DNA from 3 places in the Pseudomonas sp. NPDC007930 genome. Region 2 is predicted to be linked to each of the others. Evidence: predicted binding sites of a transcription regulator. Region 2 holds the regulator's gene; each other region holds the start of a gene.
What was found. The regulator sigma-54, encoded in region 2, starts transcription at its own class of promoters, with help from an activator protein. The targets are predictions, from matches to a motif close to ANTGGCATNNANNTTGCTNT.

Region 1 (7,242 bases), on a different contig from region 2:
TCGTCATCGACGATCCACACGGTTTCACTACGGCTCATGACGAGGCGGCTCCTTGTTCCAGCGGCAGGAAGATCGAAAACGTGGTGTGGCCGGGATGGCTCTCACACTCGATCAACCCTTGGTGCTGACTGATGATGTTCTGGGTGATGGCCAGCCCCAGCCCGGTACCGTCCGGGCGGCCGCTGACCATAGGATAGAAAATGGTTTCCTGAAGTTCGGCGGGGATCCCCGGGCCGTTGTCGATGATCTCGATCTTGGCCACCAGGCGGTGGCGCACATGGCCAATGGTGAACTGGCGCATGGCGCGGGTGCGCAGGGTGATGCGGCCCAGGCGCAGTTCGTTCTGCCCGCTGATGGCCTGCATGGCGTTGCGCACGATGTTCAGCACCGCCTGGATCATCTGCTCGCGGTCGATCAGCACGTCGGGGATGCTCGGGTCGTAGTCGCGCAGCAGGCTGATGCCGCCCTGGGTTTCGGCCTCGACCAGGCTGCACACCCGCTCCAGCACTTCGTGGGCGTTGCACATGGCCAGCGAGGGCAGCTTGTTCGAGCCAAGCATGCGGTCGACCAGGTTACGCAGGCGGTCGGCCTCTTCGATGATGACGTTGGTGTAGTCCTTGAGGCTGTCATCGGGCAGTTGCCGGTCGAGCAACTGCGCCGCGCCACGGATCCCGCCCAGCGGGTTCTTGATTTCGTGGGCCAGGCCGCGCACCAGCATCTTGGTGGTTTCCTGCTTCGACAGTTGGGCCTCTTCCTTGGTGATGCGCAGCAGCCGGTCGCGTGGCAACACCTCGAGCAGCAGCAAGGTACGGCCCTGGTTAAGAATGGGCGTGACAGCGTAATCGACGGTGATGGTCTGGCCGGTCATCGCGGTGAGGATCGCTTCGCGCTTGGTGAACGGGTGTGCCTTCTCGACCGCCTGGCGCAGGGAGTTCAGCGCCTCGCTGGACTCGGTGAACAGTTCGCTGATGAACTGGCCGTGGTTGCGTTGGCCACTGATGGCCAGCAGCATTTCCGCGGCCGGGTTCATGTACTCCAGCCGCAACTCGGCGTTGAGCAGAATCGTTGCAGTGGTCAGGTTGTCGAGTAACAACCTGTGCAGCGTATCGCTGATGGTCATATGCTGATCTTGACCTCTTTTGGCACATGGCAACCGGCGAAGTGGTCCGGTAGCGGGCGCGGGCAATCCGCTGATGCACTGAAAATGCAAAATCCAAACCAAGGCTCCGAAAAGAAGCGGTTTTATTTCCGGGCGTTGCATTGGGGGGCCGGCCTGTGGGCTTGAAACGCGAGGGTTTCCGCAGGCTTGAGGTTTTGCGGCCGTATCAAGTGAGTTTAGAGTGCATCGCATTGCACTCTAATGGTGCGCGCCAGGCTGGTGCAAGCGAGCTCAATCGTCGTCTGCTGGCTTCAGTGACAGCGGGCACTCCGGGCGCACGCCGTAATCGGCGTCTTTGCAAGGGTGAGTGCGGCGTTTCTGGTTCAGTGACACGCGCTGCATGTAGAACACCTGCGGGGCGGTTTGCTCGATCACGTTGCCTTGTGGGTTAACGATGCGCACCGCCAGGCGGTGGGCGCCGCGGTCGACGTTGCGCAGCAGCATCACCGGGCTGGTGCCAGGGGTGCCGGTGGGTTTGTCGTCGAGCAGCAGTTCGTAGGCGTCTTCGGCCACCAGCGCCGGGTCGCTGCTCACGGTCACCACCACCTCGCCGGCGGCGTGGGCCACGGTGGCGTCGGGCGCGGGCGCCAGAATGCGCAGCATGTTGTAGTGCACCACCCGCGTTGGCTTGGGCCGCTCGACCCGCGGCGCCGGGGCCGGCGGCGGGGTGCCGCTGAGGGTGTTGGTGGGCGGCAGGGCCACGGCGGTGGCGCCCTTGTGCGGTTTGTCGGTGTACACCCGGTTACCGTTGGCATCCACGTAGGTGTACACCTGGGCCCAGGCCGGCGCGCAGGCCAGGGCCAGCCACAACAGCCAGTGGCGCGGCATCAGCGGTGTACCCGCTGCACGGTGAAGGTCACCGTGTCGCTTTGTTGCAGCATGGTTTGCCCCTGCAGCACCTGCACCGCCAGGCTGTGTTCGCCACGGTCGATGTTCACCAGTTGCAGGCGCGGCACGTTGCTGGGGGTGCCATAGGGTTTGCCATCGAGCAGCAATTGCAGCATGTGCCCTGGGGCCAGCCGCGGCTGCAGGGCCACGCCCACGGTGAAGGTGCCATTGTTGGCGCGCAGGGCCTCGGCGCTGGGCAGGCCGGTGAGTTGCAGGGTGGCGTAGGCCGTGGTGGCTTGCTGGGGTTGCGGGTTGCTCACCGTGGGCGCGGTGGCCGGCTTGGGCGCGGCGGCGCCGTTGCCGGGCGCCACGCTGTTCAGCGGTGGCAGTTGTACTTCCTTGGCGCCCTTGGTGCCGTCTGGCGGCTGGTTGGTGTAGGCCGTGTTGCCGTTGGCGTCGGTGTATTTGTAGATCTGCGCCAGGGCCGGCAAGGGGGCCAGCAGGCAGAGGGCAAGGGCGATGCAGCGCATGGTCGGCACTCGTACAACGGCCGCCCGGGGGGCGTGGCCTGAGGGTGCCAGCATAAAACGGCTAGCCCTGGCTTGCACAGAGTTCCGCGCTGGCGCGAGCCAGGGCGGCGCGGGTAAAGGTGTCCGGCGTTTGCTGGGTGATGGCCTCCAGTACCTTCAGCGGGCAATCGGGGTGTGTTCGATAGGGTTCAGCCAGGGCCATCTGGGTGAGTATCCGTGCCTGCAACTGGTCGAGCTGTGGGCGTATCTCGCTCAGTGGGCGTGCGGGTGTATCGAAGCCTGTGTGGCTGCCGGCCAGCCAGCTCTGGATGTAAAAGTACTGCAGGGTTTTGCTGGCCTCGATCTGCGCCGAGAACAACTGCCGCGCCCAGGCGGCGGGTACCCCTTGGCTGGGCGCCTGGGCGGCGACGCGCTCAAGCACCTGGTGTTCACGGGGGCGGTCTTGTACCGCCGCGCCGCTCTCCCATTTTGCCTTGGCAACCGGCAGGGCGAGCGCCAGGCGTTCGTTCATCAGGCCGATCAAGGGGCCGATGGCTTCGCTGCCGGCGGTAGTGGCGGCGTGTGCGCTGGTGGCGAGCAGGGTGCTCAGCAGCAGGATGGGGGTTGGCCTCATGGGTGGGCTCCTCGCGCCATTTTCAGGGGCGGCAAGCATGCCATGGCTTCGCGAGGGCAGAGGGGCGGGTGTTTTTCAGGGTGTGAATGGCCTCAGGGCCCTTCGCCCGGCAGATAAAAAAGGCCACCCGAGGTGGCCTTTCTTGTGCCGCGGTGCTGGCTTAGACGCTGTAGTACAGGTCGTATTCCAGCGGGTGAACGAAGGTGCGGACCTTGATCTCTTCTTCGCTCTTCAGCGCGATGTAAGCGTCGATGAAGTCGTCGCTGAACACGCCGCCCTTGGTCAGGAAGCCGCGGTCGGCGTCCAGGTTTTCCAGGGCTTCTTTCAAGCTGCCGCACACCTGCGGGATTTCCTTGGCCTCTTCAGGCGGCAGGTCGTACAGGTTTTTGTCGGCGGCGTCGCCTGGGTGGATCTTGTTCTGGATACCGTCCAGGCCGGCCATCAGCAGTGCAGCGAAGGCCAGGTAGGGGTTGGCAGCCGGATCCGGGAAGCGGGCTTCGATACGGCGGGCTTTCGGGCTCGACACGTACGGGATACGGATCGAAGCGGAACGGTTACGGGCCGAGTAGGCCAGCATGACCGGGGCTTCGAAGCCAGGTACCAGGCGCTTGTAGGAGTTGGTCGACGGGTTGGTGAAGCCGTTCAGGGCCTTACCGTGCTTGATGATACCGCCGATGAAGTACAGGGCGGTGTCGGACAGGCCGGCATAGCCTTCACCCGCGAAGGTGTTCTTGCCGTCTTTGGAGACGGAAATGTGCACGTGCATGCCCGAACCGTTGTCGCCGTACAGAGGCTTCGGCATGAAGGTCGCGGTTTTGCCGTAGGCGTCAGCAACGTTGTGAACAACGTACTTCAGGGTTTGGGTTTCGTCGGCTTTCTTCACCAGGGTGTTGAACTTGACGCCGATTTCGTTCTGGCCGGCAGTCGCCACTTCGTGGTGGTGAACTTCAACGGTCAGGCCCATTTCTTCCAGGGCGTTGCACATGGCGGTACGGATTTCGTGGTCGTGGTCGACCGGCGGAACCGGGAAGTAACCACCTTTCACGCCCGGGCGGTGGCCCAGGTTGTTGCCGCCTTCGATGTCGCCATCGGTCATCCACGAACCTTGATCGGAGAAGATCTTGAACATGGAACCGGAGATGTCGGACTTGAATTTCACGCCGTCGAAGATGAAGAACTCTGGCTCCGGGCCGACGAACACGGTGTCGCCGATGCCGGTGGACTTCAGGTATTCCTCGGCGCGGTGGGCGATGGCGCGTGGGTCGCGGTCATAGCCTTGCATGGTCGACGGTTCGATGATGTCGCAGACCAGGATGATGGTCGGCTCTTCGGTGAACGGGTCGAGCACAGCGGTTTCGTCGTCCGGCATCAGGATCATGTCGGAGGCTTCGATGCCTTTCCAGCCAGCGATCGAGGAGCCGTCGAACATTTTGCCGTGTTCGAAGAAGTCGTCGTCAAGCGCGTCACGCGCAGGCATGGTGACGTGCTGTTGCTTGCCTTTGGTATCGGTGAAGCGCAGATCAATCCACTTAACGTCATGATCTTTGATGAGTTGAACCGTCTTCGACATGCTGTCCTCCGGGTGGTCAGGGCTTGGTAATGGGCAGCCCTGCAATGTGGGTGGTGCCGGCCACGAATACTCAGCCTTGGCAACCTGCCTCACAAGGGAGCAATTTGCATGCCAGTGCCCAAAGTTGGGCAGCACCCTTAAAATGCGAGCGCTGGCGGGCGTTTGCGCAAAAAATCGCCAATGGCAAGGCGCCAAAATGGTGCGATGGATAATCATTTTGCACCAAATTGCGGCACCGTTAATCAGCCGACGATAGTTGGTCAAACCTTGAACAATTTCCGCTATAATGCCGCCCCTTTTTTAGCGGGCCTCTGCGTGCGTGCAGTTCCATGAAACTTATCGTTAAAGTCTTCCCAGAAATCACCATCAAAAGCCCTCCCGTGCGCAAGCGGTTCATCCGCCAGCTCGCGAAGAACATCCGGCTGGTGACCCGCGAGCTCGACCCGGACATTTCCGTCACGGGCGTGTGGGACAACCTGGAAGTCAACACGAAGCAGCAGGACCCCAAGGTGCTGCGCGAGATCATCGAGCGCCTGGCCTGCACGCCGGGCATCGCGCATTTCCTGCAGGTGGCCCACTACCCGCTGGGCGATTTCGACGACATCGTCGCCAAGTGCAAAGAACACTTCGGCCCGCTGCTGGCCGGCAAGCGCTTCGCCGTGCGCTGCAAGCGCGCCGGGCGCCATACCTTCAGCTCGATGGACGTCGACCGCTACGTGGGCAGCCAGCTGCGCCAGCAGTGCGGCGCCGCCGGGATCGACCTGAAGCAGCCCGAGGTCGAGGTGCGCCTCGACATCCGCGACCAACAGCTGTTCGTGGTGCACAGCCGCCATGAAGGCATGGGCGGCTACCCGCTGGGCGCGCTGGAGCAAACCCTGGTGCTGATGAGCGGCGGCTTCGACTCCACCGTGGCGGCCTACCAGATGATGCGCCGCGGCCTGATGACCCACTTCTGCTTCTTCAACCTCGGCGGCCGTGCCCACGAGTTGGGGGTGATGGAGGTCGCGCACTTTCTCTGGAAGAAGTACGGCAGTTCGCACCGGGTGCTGTTCATCAGCGTGCCGTTCGAAGAGGTGGTGGGCGAGATCCTCGCCAAGGTCGACGACCCGCAGATGGGCGTGATCCTCAAGCGCATGATGCTGCGCGCCGCCAGCCGCCTGGCCGACCGCCTGCAGATCGACGCGCTGGTCACTGGTGAGGCGATCTCCCAGGTGTCGAGCCAGACCCTGACCAACCTCACGGTGATCGACGCCGCCACGCCCAAGCTGGTGCTGCGGCCATTGCTTGCCAGCCACAAGCAAGACATCATCGACACCGCCGTGGCCATCGGCACCGCCGATTTCGCCAAGCACATGCCGGAATACTGCGGCGTGATCTCGGTGAACCCAACCACCGCGGCCCGCGGCTACCGGGTCGAGCGTGAAGAAACCCGCTTCGACATGGCGGTGCTCGAGCGCGCCCTGGAGCGCGCCCGGCTGGTGTCGATCGACCATGTGATCGAGGAACTCGGCCAGGCCGTCGAAGTGGAACACGTGGCCCAGGCACTGCCCGGCCAGGTGGTGATCGACATCCGCCACCCCGACGCCCAGGAAGACGCACCCCTGGCGCTGGACGGTGTCGAAGTCAAGGCGCTGCCGTTCTATGCTCTGAACAGCCGCTTCAAGGAGCTGGACGCCAGCCGGCAATATCTTCTGTACTGCGATAAGGGTGTCATGAGCCGCCTGCATGCTCATCACCTGCTCAGCGAGGGGCACGCCAATGTGCGCGTTTATCGTCCGGCATAGAATCCCGGGGCTCAATGGCGGCAGCATCCGCCATCGCCCACCCGACGCCCGGGCCGCTTTGTAACACTGCCTATTCAAGCCTGCCGCGCCTTGGGGCGCGGCAAACAACGCATTCATCGATCGAGACATACCTGTGAGAGAGAATCTTCGCAACATCGCCATCATCGCCCACGTTGACCACGGTAAAACCACCCTGGTCGACAAGCTGCTGAAGCTGTCTGGCACCCTGGACCGCAAAGAGCTGAACGACGAACGCGTGATGGACAGCAACGACCAGGAAAAAGAGCGCGGCATTACCATTCTGGCGAAGAACACCGCCATCAAATGGAACGGCTTCGACATCAACATCGTCGACACCCCCGGCCACGCCGACTTCGGCGGTGAGGTAGAGCGCGTGATGTCGATGGTCGACTCCGTGCTGCTGCTGGTCGACGCCCAGGACGGCCCGATGCCGCAAACCCGCTTCGTGACCCAGAAGGCCTTCAAGGCCGGCCTGCGCCCGATCGTGGTCATCAACAAGGTCGACCGCCCAGGCGCTGACCCGGACAAAGTCCTCGGCCTGGTGTTCGACCTGTTCGACAACCTCGGCGCCACCGAAGAGCAACTCGACTTCCCGGTCATCTACGCCAGCGCCCTGAACGGTATCGCCGGTAACGACCCATCGGAAATGGCCGAAAACATGGACCCACTGTTCCAGGCCATCCTGGACCACGTGCCGGCGCCTAAAGTCGACGCCGAAGGCCCGTTCCAGATGCAAA
Region 2 (7,242 bases):
GCGGGTCCATGGCGATCGCCCGGGCCAGCGCCACCCGGCGCTTCATGCCGCCGGACAGCTCGTCGGGCATCAATTCGATGGCGCCGCGCAGGCCCACGGCCTGCAGTTTCATCAGGACGATGTCGCGGATCATTTCTTCAGGCAGGTCGGTGTGCACCCGCAGCGGAAACGCCACGTTCTCGAACACGTCGAGGTCGGTGAACAGCGCGCCACTCTGGAACAACACGCCCATGTGCTTGCGCGCGTCGAACAGGTCGCTGCGCGACAGCGTGGGCAAATTCTGCCCATTGACCCACACTTCGCCGGCCGAGGGCCGCAGTTGCGCGCCCATCAGCCGCAGCAACGTGGTTTTACCGCAGCCGGACGGGCCCATGATGCCCGTGACCTTGCCGCGCGGAATGCGGATGTCGACGTTTTCGAAGATGCTGCGCGTGCCACGCTTGAAGGTCACTCCCTTCAACTCGACCGCGTAGGCGTTATCGGTTGTCATTGAAACTCCTTGCGACGCCACCACGCCCTGTGGGGCGCCCCGCCGCAGAGCGAGGGCACAGCCCGGGGCGGGCCAAGTAAGCGGCGAACTATATCACTCTGGACACAGGCGGCCCACTCGCATATGCAAAACTCACTGTTTCAGAAAATGCCTCATACGCCCTGTTGCGCGGTCTTTACCGAAACGGGATGAACGCCAGGCTGCATTCCCCTATAATCCCCGCCCTTGCCTTTTCTTCGACCTGTTCGCCATGAGCCTGCACGAATCCCTGATCCAGTCCGCGCACCGCACCATTCGCCTCGAGCTGCAAGCCGTCGAGGGCCTGCTTTCGCATATTGGCGGCGATTTCGTCAGTGCCTGCGAGATGATCATGGCCGGCAGCGGCCGCGTGGTAGTGATGGGCATGGGCAAATCCGGGCACGTGGGCCGCAAGATCGCCGCCACCCTGGCCAGCACCGGCACCCCGGCGTTTTTCGTCCACCCCGCCGAGGCCAGCCACGGCGACATGGGCATGATCACCACCGCCGACATCGTGCTGGCGCTGTCGCATTCGGGCTCGTCGGCCGAGATCATGACCCTGGTGCCGCTGTTCAAGCGCCTGGGCATCCGCCTGATCAGCCTGACCGGCAACCCCGAGTCGCCGCTGGCCAAGGCCGCCGACATCAACCTCGGCGCGCCGCTGGCGCAAGAAGCCTGCCCGCTCAACCTGGCGCCCACCTCCTCGACCACCGCCGCGCTGGTACTGGGCGATGCCCTGGCGGTGGCGCTGCTCGAGGCGCGCGGCTTCACCGCCGAAGACTTCGCGTTCTCCCACCCCGGGGGCGCGCTGGGCCGGCGCCTGCTGCTGAAGGTCGAGAACGTGATGCACGGCGGCGAGCAACTGCCCCAGGTGCGCCGCGGCACGCTGCTGCGCGAGGCCCTGCTGGAGATGTCGCGCAAGGGCCTGGGCATGACCGTGGTGCTCGAGGAAGACGGCCGCCTGGCCGGGATCTTCACCGACGGCGACCTGCGCCGCACCCTGGACCGCTCGGTAGACATCCATACCGCGCGCATCGACGACGTCATGACCGTACACGGCAAGACCACGCGCCCGCACTTGCTCGCCGCGCAGGCGCTGAAGGTCATGGAAGACAACAAGATCAGCGCCCTGGTGGTGGTCGACGACCACAACCGCCCGATCGGCGCGCTGAACATGCACGACCTGCTGCGTGCCGGAGTGATGTGAATGAACCCAGACCTGCTCGAACGCGCGCGGCGCGTTAAAATCGCGATTTTCGACGTTGACGGCGTGCTCACCGACGGCCGCCTGTACTTCCTCGAAGACGGCAGCGAGTTCAAGACCTTCAACACCCTCGACGGCCAGGGCATCAAGATGCTCGGCAACAGCGGCGTGATCACCGCGATCATCAGTGGCCGCAAAACCGCCGCCGTCGAGCGCCGGGCCAAGGCGCTGGGCATCAGCCACCTGTACCAGGGCCGCGAAGACAAACTCGTGGTGCTCGACGAACTGCTCGGGCAACTGGGCCTCGAATACCAGGACGTCGCCTACCTGGGCGACGACCTCCCCGACCTGCCGGTGATTCGCCGCGCGGGCTTGGGCATGGCGGTGGCCAATGCCGCGCCGTTCGTGCGCGAGCACGCGCGCGCCGTGACCCAGGCCAGGGGGGGCGAAGGCGCCGCTCGCGAGTTCTGCGAGCTGATCCTCAAGGCCCAGGGCAAGCTCGAAACGCTGCTTGGCAGCTATCTATAAGGCGCCGGAAGGTTCCGGCACCGGTAAGGTCCGCATATGCAGAATAAGCTGTTTCGAAATATCATTGCGCTGTTGGTGCTGACGCTGGTCGTCGGCGCCATCGGCTACTGGCGGATCGCGCCAGAGCGCTTCATGGACAACACGCCCGTGGCAGTCGATGAAAACCTCATCGACTACTACGCCACGAACACTCACACGGTGCAGTACATGGAAGACGGCAGCGTGCAATATGAACTGACCGCCGACAAGGTCGAGCACAAGCAGGCCAACGAGGTGTCGTACGTCACCCGGCCCGACATGCAGATCTACCGTGGCACCCCCTACCCCTGGCACGTGCGCAGCGATCGTGCCGAGGTCAACCCCGATGGCACCCAGGTCGAGTTGATCGACGCGGTGAAGATGAACCGGACCGATCAGAAGGATCGCACCACCATCATCAACACCAGCCGCGCCACGGTTTTTCCACGCCGCCAATATGCCGAAACCGACCAGAACGTTAGAATCGACGGCGCCAACGGGGTCACCACGGCCAAAGGCATGAAAGCGTATTTGAAAGACAGCAAGGTAGACTTGCTGTCCAACGTAAGAGGACAGTATGACGCTCGCTCTCGCTAAAACTCTCCCTGTTCTGCTTGGCCTGAGTGCGGCGCTCGGGAGCGTAGACGCCCTGGCGCTGCCCACCGACCGTGACCAGCCGATCCACATCCAGGCAGACACCTCGCAGCTTGACGACAAGCAAGGCGTGGCGGTGTACACGGGCGATGTGATCATCACCCAGGGCACCATGAAGATCACCGGCAACAAGGTGACCGTCACCCGCGACTCCAACGGCGACGTGAAGACCTTCACCTCCGTGGGCAACCTGGCTTATTACGAGCAGAAGCCGGCGGTGAACAAACCCATCGTGCAGGCGTGGGCGATCACCATCGACTACCTGGCCAACCAGGACCGGATCATCCTCACCGACCGCGCCAAGGTGCTCAACGACGGCAACGTGTCGACCGGCGAGAAAATCGTCTACGACACCGTCAAGCAGGTCGCCAACGCTGGCCGCGCCACCGGTTCGAAGATCACCGCGCCGCAGCCGCGGATCGACATGGTGATCCAGCCGAAGAAGAAAACCGACCAACCAGAGAAGGCGCAGTAATGGCAACTCTGAAGGCCCAGCACCTGGCCAAAAGCTACAAAGGCCGCCAGGTGGTCCGTGACGTCAGCCTGTCGATCGACAGCGGCCAGATCGTCGGCCTGCTTGGCCCGAACGGCGCCGGCAAGACCACCTGCTTCTACATGATCGTCGGCCTGGTGCAGGCCGACCAGGGCCGCGTGCTGATCGACGACCTCGACGTCAGCCACCAGCCCATGCACGGCCGCGCGCGCTCCGGGATCGGCTACCTGCCGCAGGAAGCCTCGATCTTTCGCAAGCTGTCGGTGGCCAAGAACATCATGGCCATCCTCGAAACCCGCAAAGACCTCGACGCCGCGGGCCGCCGCCAGGAGCTCGAAAGCCTGCTGCAGGAGTTCCACATCACCCACATCCGCGACAACCTCGGCATGAGCTTGTCCGGCGGTGAGCGGCGCCGGGTGGAGATCGCCCGCGCCCTGGCGACCTCGCCCAAGTTCATCCTGCTCGACGAGCCTTTCGCTGGCGTCGACCCGATCTCGGTCGGCGACATCAAGCAGATCATCCACCACCTCAAGAACAAGGGCATCGGTGTGCTGATCACCGACCACAACGTTCGCGAAACCCTGGACATCTGCGAAATCGCTTATATCGTCAATGACGGCCAATTGATCGCCGAAGGCAGCGCCGAAACCATCCTGGCCAACCAGTTGGTCAAGGAAGTGTACCTGGGCCACGAGTTCCGCCTTTGAGCAAGGGCCCGTGCCCCCTGGGCCCGGGCCATTCTTGTGCCAGGTTCTGATAGAGAACACTAGGCAAACCCCCAGGTTTCAGGCATATAATTTGCTTAAGGCTGCGACCCCTTTCACAGGGCGGGCAGTGTGTAGTGGATGGCGCCCCGCGCCGGCAGAACAAGGTGTCTAGCTTCCGCCATGAAACCAACGCTTGTCCTAAAAATGGGCCAGCAACTGACGATGACACCGCAGTTGCAACAGGCCATCCGCCTTCTTCAGCTCTCCACGCTGGATCTCCAACAGGAAATCCAGGAGGCGCTGGACTCCAATCCCATGCTCGAACGCCAGGAAGACGGCGAAGACTTCGACACCAGCGACCCGATGGCCGACCATGCCGAAATGAAGGCCAATGGTGAAGCCCAGGAAGCCGCCTACCAGGAAAGCAGCTACCAGGACAGCGCCCCGGTGGCCGAGCGCGAAGGTGGCGAGGAAGGCGACTGGGGCGACCGTATCCCCAACGAGCTGCCCGTAGACACCGCCTGGGAAGACGTTTACCAGACCAGCGCCAGCAGCCTGCCGGCCAGCGATGACGACGAGTGGGACTTCACCACCCGCACCTCGGCCGGTGAAAGCCTTCAAAGCCACCTGTTGTGGCAGCTCAACCTGGCGCCGATGTCCGACAACGACCGGCTGATCGCCGTGACCCTGATCGACAGCATCAACGGCCAGGGCTACCTCGAGGCGACCCTCGAGGAGATTTGCGAGGCGTTCGACCCCGAGCTCGACATCGAGCTCGATGAAGTCGAAGCCGTGCTGCACCGCATCCAGCAGTTCGAGCCCGCCGGCATCGCCGCGCGCAGCCTGAGCGAATGCCTGGCCCTGCAACTGCGCCAGCTACCGGCGAAAACCCCTTGGCTGGCTGAAGCCCAGCGCCTGGTCGGCGACTACATCGACCTGCTCGGCAGCCGTGACTACAGCCAACTGATGCGGCGCATGAAGGTCAAGGAAGACGAGCTGCGCCAGATCATCGAGCTGGTACAAAGCCTGAACCCCCGCCCCGGCTCGCAGATCGAGTCGAGCGAGCCCGAATACGTGGTCCCAGACGTCATCGTGCGCAAGGACAGCGAACGCTGGCTGGTCGAGCTCAACCAGGAGGCGGTGCCACGGCTGCGGGTCAACCCGCAATACGCCGGCTTCGTGCGCCGCGCCGACACCAGCGCCGACAACACCTTCATGCGCAACCAGTTGCAGGAGGCGCGCTGGTTCATCAAGAGCCTGCAAAGCCGCAACGAAACCCTGATGAAGGTGGCCACGCAGATCGTCGAGCACCAGCGCGGCTTCCTCGACTACGGCGACGAGGCCATGAAGCCGTTGGTACTGCACGACATCGCCGAGGCGGTGGGCATGCACGAGTCGACGATTTCCCGGGTGACCACGCAGAAGTACATGCACACCCCCCGTGGCATTTTCGAATTGAAATACTTTTTCTCCAGCCACGTCAGCACCTCCGAAGGCGGTGAATGCTCGTCTACGGCGATCCGCGCGATCATCAAGAAACTGGTCGCCGCGGAAAATCAGAAAAAGCCATTGAGCGACAGTAAGATCGCTGGTTTACTGGAGGCACAGGGCATCCAGGTGGCTCGCCGCACTGTCGCCAAGTACCGTGAATCCCTCGGGATCGCGCCGTCCAGCGAACGCAAGCGGTTGATGTAGCGCACCAGGTGCCGGCCCTGGCGGCAAGGCCGCGGCCAGGGCCCTCGTGTTCAGGGGGCCGGTATTTCCAGCCTCTTTATGCACTGGCAATAAGGAGAAGCGGTATGCAAGTCAACATCAGTGGGCATCAACTGGATGTGACCGACGCCATGCGTAGCTACATTGGCGAGAAGCTTTCCAAGCTCGAGCGGCATTTCGACAAGATCACCAACGTGCAGGTGATCATGGAGGTCGAAAAGCTCAAACAGAAAATCGAAGCCACCCTGCGGGTACCGGGTGCGGAAGTGGTGGCCAACGCCGAACATGACGACATGTACGCGGCCATCGACCTGCTCACCGACAAACTCGACAGGCAACTGCTCAAGCATAAGGAAAAACAGCAGAGCCACTTCCAAGGTGCGGCCGCTCGCTGATCTCCCCCCCATGATCCGACTCGAACAGATCCTGACCCCCGGCCGTTCCCTGGTGAACGTGCCGGGCGGCAGCAAGAAACGCGTACTGGAAACGATCGCCAACCTGGTAGCTCGCGAGCTGCCCGGCCTCGACAGCCAGGACATCCTCGAAGCGCTGGTAGCCCGCGAACGCCTGGGCTCGACCGGCTTCGGCAACGGTATCGCCATTCCGCACTGCCGGCTGGCCGGCTGCCAAGCGCCGATCAGCGCGCTGCTGCAACTCGACCACCCGGTAGACTTCGACGCCATCGACGGCGCCCCGGTCGACCTGCTGTTCGTGCTGCTGGTGCCGCAGGCGGCCACGGACGAACACCTCGAACTGCTGCGCCAGATCGCCAGCATGCTCGACCGCAAGGACATCCGCGAGCACCTGCGCTCGGCCGGAGACAGCGAAGCCCTGTACAAGGTGGTACTGGACGCCCAGAAGGGTCACTAAGCATGCGCCTGATCATCGTCAGCGGCCGCTCCGGCTCCGGCAAGAGCACCGCGCTGGACGTGCTGGAAGACAACGGTTTCTACTGCATCGACAACCTGCCGGCCGGCCTGCTGCCGCAACTGGCGGAGCGCGCGCTGATCCACACCGAGCTGGCGCAGCCGCTGGTGGCGGTGTCTATCGATGCCCGTAACCTGCCCAGCCACCTGAGCCGCTTCCCCGAGCTGCTCGACGAAGTCCGCGGCCGGCACATCGTTTGCGACGTGCTGTACCTCGACGCTGACGAAGACACCCTGCTCAAGCGCTTTTCCGAAACCCGCCGGCGCCACCCGCTGAGCAACGCCGAGCGTTCGCTGGCCGAGGCGATCCGCGTGGAGCGCGACCTGCTCGGCCCGATTGCCGACCTCGCCGACCTGAAGATCAACACCACCCACCTGAACCTGTACCAGCTGCGCGACGCGATCAAGCTGCGCCTGCTGAACAAACCCGATGCCGGCACGGCCTTCCTGATCGAATCGTTTGGCTTCAAGCGTGGGGTACCGGTCGACGC
Region 3 (7,242 bases), on a different contig from region 2:
GATTCGCCATGGTTCAAGCCTTACAAAGTCGAAGTGGTGCCGCTGCCGGCCGCATAGTTTTGGTAGTTCTGGAGCTGCTTGGCGATCGCCGTGATCTTGCTGGCGTAGTTCGGGTCAGTGGCATACCCGGCCTTTTGCAGCTCTTTTACAAACTGTTCCGGGTTATCGGCCGCCTTCAACGTATCTTGATAGCGATCGTTGTTCTGCAGCAGGTTGACCAGGTCATGGAAGCTGTCGGCGTACGAACCGTAGGCACGGAACTGCGCGGTTTCCTTCACTTCCTGGCCGTTTTCGTATTCGCTGGTGACCGCCCGCGCCGAGTCGCCCTTCCAGCTGCCGGTGGCCTTGATGTTGAACAGGTTGTGGCTGCTGCTGCCGTCGTCCTGGCGCAGGATCGACTTGCCCCAACCGGTTTCCAGGGCCGCCTGGGCGACCAGCACGGTGGGGCTGACGCCAATGCGCGCGGCGGCGTCCTGGGCCATCGGCAGCATGGTGGCGATGAATTCGTCGGGCGAGCTGAACGCCGCCTTGTTCGGTGCCAGCGGCACCTGGGAATAGGTGCGCGCCTGCGCCTTCACGTTGCTGGCGAAGTTCTCGGTCCAGTCGCCGTAGCTGCCGTCACTGCCCTGCCCGGCCGCGCCGCTGCTGGCGGCGTTGGCGCTGGCCACGGCGGCGGCCACGCCCGACGGCGCGCTGCCCGGTACACTGATGCGGTTGGCCAGTTGCGGGTGCAGGTCGGTGAACTTGGCCACAGTGCTGCCATCGCGCGCCAGTTTGCTGGCGTCGCTGCTCGGCACGATGCCGGCGAGCAGGCGGTCGGCGGCCTTGCTCGGCAGGGCCAGGCGGCGTTCGTTGAGCTTGGCCATGTCGTTGCGCGCCACGCCGGTGCTGCTGGCGTCGGCAGCGGCGCTGCGCTGCGCGCCCAGGGCATGGGCGCTGCCATCCACGCTGCGGTTGAACGGGTTCTTGCCGTCGCCCACCGGGCGGTTGACGCTGTTCGACAGCTGGCGCATCAGCACGTTTTGCAGGCCGATGCCGTTGCCCTTGTGCGACAAGGTCACGGCCAACTGCTGGTCGTACATCTCTTGGTACTGCTTGGCCGTTTCGGTGTTCATTGGGTTGTCTTTGCCCAACTGCTCGGTGGCCGAGCGCATGGACTTGAGCATTTCACCGACAAACACCGACTCGAACTCCTGCGCAACCTTACGCAGGTTGGCATCGCTGTCGCGGTCGCCGTACTTCAGCGAGCTGACACGGTTCAGGTCGGTGTAGGCACCGGAGTCGGTGCCGGATGAAACGCCGCCGTTAGGCATGTCCATGCTGCATCACCTCAGATAACGATCAGGTCGGCTTGCAACGCTCCGGCCTGCTTCAAGGCTTCAAGGATCGCCATCAGGTCACTGGGCGCGGCGCCAACCTGGTTGACGGCACGCACGATCTCATCAAGCGTGGTTCCGGGGCCGAACTTGAACATCGGCTTGGCTTCCTGTTCGGCGTTGACCTTCGACCGTGGGACCACTGCCGTCTGGCCGCCGGACAAAGCACCGGGTTGGCTGACGATCGGGTCTTCGGTGATGGTCACCGTCAGGCTGCCGTGAGTCACTGCCGCTGGCGAAACCTTGACGTTCTGGCCGATCACAATCGTGCCGGTCCGAGAGTTGATGATGACCTTGGCCATGGCCTGGCCGGGGTCTACTTCAAGGTTTTCCAGAATCGACAGGTAGTCGACGCGCTGGTTCGGGTCCAACGGTGCAGTGACGCGTACCGAGCCCCCGTCCACTGCAGTTGCAACTCCTGGGCCAAGCAGCTCGTTGACCTTGTCGACAATGTGCTTGGCGGTGGTGAAGTCAGGCCGGTTGAGGTTCAGCGTCAGGTAGTTGCCCTGGTCGAAGCCACTGGGTACCGAACGTTCGACCGTGGCACCGCCCGGAATACGCCCCGCCGACGGTACGTTGACGGTAATTTTCGAGCCGTCACGGCCTTCAGCGTCAAAACCACCTACTACCAGGTTGCCCTGGGCAATCGCGTAAACGTTGCCGTCGATACCCTTGAGCGGGGTCATCAGCAGGCTGCCGCCACGCAGGCTTTTCGAGTTACCGATGCTCGACACGGTGATGTCAATGGTCTGGCCCGGCTTGGAGAACGCCGGCAGGTCGGCATGGATCGACACCGCCGCGACGTTCTTCAGCTGGGTGGTGCTGGTGCCGGCCGGCACCTTGATGCCGAACTGCGCCAACATGTTGTTGAAGGTCTGCAGGGTGAACGGGGTCTGGGTGGTCTGGTCACCCGTACCGTCCAGGCCTACCACCAGGCCGTAACCGATCAACTGGTTGTTGCGCACGCCCTGGACGCTGGCGATATCCTTGAGCCGTTCCGCGTGGGCTACCCCGCCCACGCTCAAAACCAGGAAAGCCGCGACCATCAACTGTTTGAATTTCGACATGTTCGTGCGCACTCAGAAGGGGTAGTAGGGGCTCGCGAAGAAACGGTCCAGCCAACCAGGCTGGCTCGCTTCGGCAAACGAACCGGTACCGGAATACGTGATACGGGCATCGGCGACGCGGGTCGACGACACGGTATTGTCGGTCGCGATGTCATCTGCACGAATCAGGCCAGCAATGCGCACGAGTTCTTCACCGGTGTTCAGGGTCAGCCATTTCTCGCCACGGACCGCGATGATGCCGTTGGGCAGCACATCGGCCACGGTCACGGTGATCGAACCCGTCAAACTGTTGGCCTGGTCACCCTTGGCCTGGCCGTTGGTGGCGCGGTCGCCGGTGTAGCCAACGCCGAGGTTGGCCTTGCCGCCGGTCAGCGGGTTGCTGCCGCTCACGCCACCGCCGAACAGCGAGGTCAGGCCCATGCTGTTGCTGCTGGTCTTGCTCACCTTCGAGTCCGCGCTTTTCGACGCGCTCATCTTCTCGTTGAGGGTCACGGTGATGATGTCGCCCACACGGAACGCTTTGCGGTCGGTGTACAGGTTCTGGTCGAAGCCGGCCTGGTAGATCGAACCGTTGGTCGCCGCGGCAGGCAGCGGAGTTCGCGGCAGCACCGGCGAGTAGTACGGGTCGTTCGGTTTCGGCGGGGGTGCCATGCAGCCGCCGAGCACGGTAGAACCAACCAGCAGCAGAGCGATAGGCAGACGTTTCATCACAGCTTCGACCTCAAGGGAGTTACTGATCCTTCAGCCAGTTAAAGGGCTATTACAGGTTCTGGGTGATGAAGCCCAGCATCGAGTCGGCGGTGGAGATCACCTTGGAGTTCATCTCGTAGGCACGCTGGGTGGTGATCATGTTGACCATCTCTTCCACGGTGCTGACGTTGGAGTTTTCCAGGGTGTTCTGCAGCACGGTGCCGAAGCCGTTCAGGCCTGGGGTACCGACGTTCGGCGCGCCGCTGGAGGCGGTTTCCAGGTACAGGTTGCCACCGATGGCCTGCAGGCCCGGCGGGTTGACGAAGTCAGCGGTCTGCACGTTGCCGATCACCTGCGCGGTGGCGTTGCCGGCGGTGGTGATCGACACGGTACCGTCGGTGCCCACGGTGAAGCTCTGCGCTTCGGCCGGCACCACGATCGCCGGTTGCAGGGCCAGGCCCTGGCTGGTAACGATCTGGCCGTCGGAGTTCAGGTGGAAGGTACCGTCGCGGGTGTAGGCGATGGTGCCGTCCGGCTGGCTGATCTGGAAGAACCCGTGGCCGTTGATGGCCATGTCCAGCGGCTGGTCGGTGGTTTGCAGGCTGCCTTCGGTGAAGTTCTTCTGCGTGCCGACGATGCGCACACCGGTACCAAGCTGCAGGCCCGAGGGCAGTTGGCTGTCCTGGGTCGACTGCGCGCCGGGCTGGCGGCGGGTTTGGTAGAGCAGGTCCTGGAATTCGGCACGGTCTTTCTTGAAGCCGGTGGTCGACACGTTGGCCAGGTTGTTGGAAATGGTGGTCAGGTTGGTGTCTTGCGCAGCCAAACCGGTTTTCGCGACCCAAAGTGCTGGAAGCATTGCGTTCTCCTGTGCCGCCGCTGAAGGCGGCGCTGAAATTCGTCAATAAAACGGTGGGTTATCAGGACATTTGCAGGACGCGTGCCATCGCTTCATCGTCTTCCTTGGCAGTCGTCATCATCTTGATGTGCATCTCGAACTGCTTGGAAAGCGACATCACGTGGGTCATCTCTTCAACCGCGTTCACGTTACTGCCCTGCAGAAAGCCGCTGGTCACCTGCACGTTGGCGTCGACCGTGGCCGGCTGGCCGCTTTTGGTATGGATCAAACCGTCGCTGCCCTTGATCAGGTCCGAGTCTTTGGCGCTGACCAGCTTGAGCCGGTCGACCACCGCCAGCACCGACGGGCCCTGGCCCAGCGAACGGATGCTGATGGTGCCGTCCTGGCCGATTTCGATCTTGTCGTCCGGCGGCACGGCGATCGGGCCACCGTTGCCCAGTACCGTCATGCCGGTGCTGGTGCGCAGCACGCCGAGGGCATCGACGTTGAGGCTGGCGGTCTTGGTGTAGGCCTCGGAACCGTCCGGGGCCTGCACGGCAATCCAGCCCTCGCCGCCGACGGCGACGTCCATGTCGCGGCCGGTTTCGATCATCGGGCCAGCGCTCATGTCGGTGGCCGGGTTCTCGGTCATGGCGAAGGCGCGCGAGGCGAAGGTGTCGCCGAACAGCGGCATGGAACGAGCCTGCTCGAGGTCTTTCTGAAAGCCATTGGTGGAAACGTTGGCCAGGTTGTTGGCATGAGCCTTCTGCGCGTAAGCGTTCTGGCTGGCGCCGGTCATGGCCACATAAAGCATCTTGTCCACTGGTGATCTCCCTCGACGAACACTTGCCGCCGTACTGTGAGTTACCAGAGCTATAGCAAAGGCCGGGCCAACTTTTGAAAAAACTGCGCAACCCTTGTATCACGCGGGTTACAGCGAGGCGGGAGATTTCATGCGGGAGAAAAGCGCCGAGATTTCGGCGCGATATTGCCGGGCAACGGCAACAGCCAAGCGACGGTTTAACGCCGCGGGCTACGGGCGGCAGCCGGCGTTGCGAAACGGCCCGGCAAAACGTACGAATTGCGGGCCCGGGTCGACCTGCGAACAGACCAACTGGTTGCTGACCATGCTGCGGTAGCTGTACCAGGGCGCGGAACCGCCCTGGGCCAGGCTGGCCGCCGCAAGCGCCAGAAACACCACAGCGAGACGACGGAAAAACGCCATGCTAGGAGTCCTCGCGGGCGTCCTTGCCCGCTGGGCCATCAGGTCATCTGGATGATGGTCTGCATGATGGTGCTTTCGGTGGAGATGGTCTTGGCGTTCGCCTGGTAGTTGCTTTGCGCCTTGATCAGGTTCACCAGTTCAGCGGTCAGGTCGACGTTGGAGTCTTCCAGCGCGCCGGCGGTCAGGGTACCCATGGTGCCGCTGGCCGGGGCGCCCACCACCGGTACGCCGGAGGCGGCGGATTCGCGCCAGCCGGTGTTGCCGTTGGGGGTCAGGCCCTGCACGTTGGCGAAGTTGGCCAAGGCCACCTGGCCGATGGTTTTCGACTGGCCGTTGCTGTACGTACCGAACAGGTTACCTTCGTTGTCGATGGTCAGCGACGACAGGCTGCCGGTGGCGTAGCCGTTCTGGGTCTTGGCGGTGGTCGCGGAGCTGGTGTTGTACGAGGTGGTCTGGGTCATGTTGATGGTCACGCCAGCGGTCGCCGCCACCGAGCCGTTGCTGGCCATGTCGCCGGCGGCATTCTTCGCGGCCGGTACCCAGTCGCTCATGGTGAATTTGCCGGTGGTGTCGACGGTCAGGTCCGAACTGGTCGAGCTGGCCAGCGAACCGTCGGAGTTGAAGCTCAGGGTTGCGCTGTACGGCACGGTCGAAGCCGGGTTGCCGGGGTTTACGCCGTCCACGGTGACGTACATCGACCACTCGTTGGTGTCGGTCTTGGCGAAGTACTGGGTCAGGGTGTGGGAGTTACCCTGGCTGTCGAAAATGTCGGTACTGAAGGTGTAGTTGTACGAGTTGGTGTCGGCGGCATCGAACGGGCTCACCGACGGGGTGCTGCTGGTGGAGTTCAGGTTCAGGGTTTCCGACAGGGTATCGGTGGCCTTGGGCGCCAGTGCCGAGGTGTCGACCTTCAGGGTGGTGAGCACGCCGGCCACGACCTTGCCGTCGGCGTCAACGCTGTAGCCCATCAGCTTGGCGCCGTTGGCGTCGACGATGTTGCCGGCGTTGTCGGTCCCGAAGGCACCGGCGCGGGTGTAGACCTTGTTGCCGTTGTCGCTGGTAATGAAGAAGCCGTTACCGTTGATGGCCATGTCCAGGCTGGCACCGGTGCTGGTGATGGTGCCCTGGGTAAACTGTTGCGACACCTGTTCGGTGGTCACGCCGGTACCGGCGCCGTTCTTGGCGCTGCCCAGGAACAACGAGTTGGCGTACACGTCGCCGAATTCGGCACGCGAGGATTTGAAGCCGGTGGTGGCGACGTTGGCAATGTTGTTGCCGGTGACGTTAAGGGCAGTGTTGGCAGCATTCAGACCGCTGAGGCCGACGTTGAACGACATAATTGACTCCTAGGTTGCCGAAAGGTCGGCTTACAGTCCGATGGTGTTGACGGCAGAGAGCTTCACACTGGAGCCGTCAGCCAATTTAAGGGTCATGTCACTTGCCGAACTTCCCAGGGTCACACTGGTGACGGTAGAAGGCAGGTAAGTGGTTTGTGCAACTGCCTTGCCGTCGAGTACGGCGTTGGCCACAAACTTGTAGGTGCCAGACGCCAACGTATTGCCGTCGTTGTCGGTACCGTCCCAGTTGAAACTCACCGTCCCGGCGCTTTGCGAGCCCAGGTCGATGTTCTTCACCAGCGTGCCATCGGCGTCGTAAACGTCGACCGTGGCGTCGGTGGTGGCGGCGCTCAGGGAAACCTGGCCGCTCAAGCCCGCGCTGGTGTCTACCGTGGTGCTGCTTGCCGCGGCCAGTACGCTATGGCCAACCAGCGACGAGGCTTGCAGCGCCTGCGAAGAGGTGTAGTTGCTCGCCAGGCTTTCAACCGTGCTGTTGAGGGTGTTGATCCCCTCCAGGCTGCTGAACTGCGCCAGTTGCGCAACGAATTCGGAGTTGTCCTGCGGGTCGAGCGGGTTCTGGTTCTTCAGCTGGGTCACCAGCAACTGGAGGAAGGTGTCCTTGCCCAGTGAGCTGGTACCGGTCGAAGAGCTCGAGCTCGACGAGCTGGTGCTCGACGCGGTGCTCGAGGAGCTCAGCGCATATTGCGAAAGT

Region 1: glnA (glutamate--ammonia ligase) is a predicted target of sigma-54. The motif match lies at 4,797-4,816, and genes of this name have one in related genera.
Region 3: ACFZCE_RS14710 (flagellar basal body rod protein FlgF) is a predicted target of sigma-54. The motif match lies at 4,844-4,863, and genes of this name have one in related genera.

Annotation. Positions count from the first base shown of each region.
Region 1 covers NZ_JBIBKC010000003.1:355,647-362,888, forward strand. Annotated here, with positions in the region: gene ntrC (nitrogen regulation protein NR(I)) at 1-38, opposite strand, end outside; gene glnL (nitrogen regulation protein NR(II)) at 35-1,120, opposite strand; gene ACFZCE_RS09160 (DUF4124 domain-containing protein) at 1,391-1,987, opposite strand; gene ACFZCE_RS09165 (DUF4124 domain-containing protein) at 1,987-2,517, opposite strand; gene aroQ (gamma subclass chorismate mutase AroQ) at 2,579-3,130, opposite strand; gene glnA (glutamate--ammonia ligase) at 3,291-4,700, opposite strand; gene thiI (tRNA uracil 4-sulfurtransferase ThiI) at 5,030-6,484, shown strand; gene typA (translational GTPase TypA) at 6,618-7,242, shown strand, end outside.
Region 2 covers NZ_JBIBKC010000002.1:460,129-467,370, forward strand. Annotated here, with positions in the region: gene ACFZCE_RS06610 (ATP-binding cassette domain-containing protein) at 1-490, opposite strand, end outside; gene ACFZCE_RS06615 (KpsF/GutQ family sugar-phosphate isomerase) at 741-1,715, shown strand; gene ACFZCE_RS06620 (HAD hydrolase family protein) at 1,716-2,240, shown strand; gene lptC (LPS export ABC transporter periplasmic protein LptC) at 2,277-2,855, shown strand; gene lptA (lipopolysaccharide transport periplasmic protein LptA) at 2,836-3,387, shown strand; gene lptB (LPS export ABC transporter ATP-binding protein) at 3,387-4,112, shown strand; gene ACFZCE_RS06640 (RNA polymerase factor sigma-54) at 4,293-5,807, shown strand; gene hpf (ribosome hibernation-promoting factor, HPF/YfiA family) at 5,912-6,220, shown strand; gene ptsN (PTS IIA-like nitrogen regulatory protein PtsN) at 6,231-6,695, shown strand; gene rapZ (RNase adapter RapZ) at 6,698-7,242, shown strand, end outside.
Region 3 covers NZ_JBIBKC010000006.1:87,993-95,234, reverse strand. Annotated here, with positions in the region: gene flgK (flagellar hook-associated protein FlgK) at 1-10, opposite strand, end outside; gene flgJ (flagellar assembly peptidoglycan hydrolase FlgJ) at 21-1,319, opposite strand; gene ACFZCE_RS14725 (flagellar basal body P-ring protein FlgI) at 1,331-2,443, opposite strand; gene flgH (flagellar basal body L-ring protein FlgH) at 2,456-3,151, opposite strand; gene flgG (flagellar basal-body rod protein FlgG) at 3,204-3,989, opposite strand; gene ACFZCE_RS14710 (flagellar basal body rod protein FlgF) at 4,051-4,791, opposite strand; gene ACFZCE_RS14705 (hypothetical protein) at 5,002-5,193, opposite strand; gene flgE (flagellar hook protein FlgE) at 5,232-6,530, opposite strand; gene ACFZCE_RS14695 (flagellar hook capping FlgD N-terminal domain-containing protein) at 6,561-7,242, opposite strand, start outside.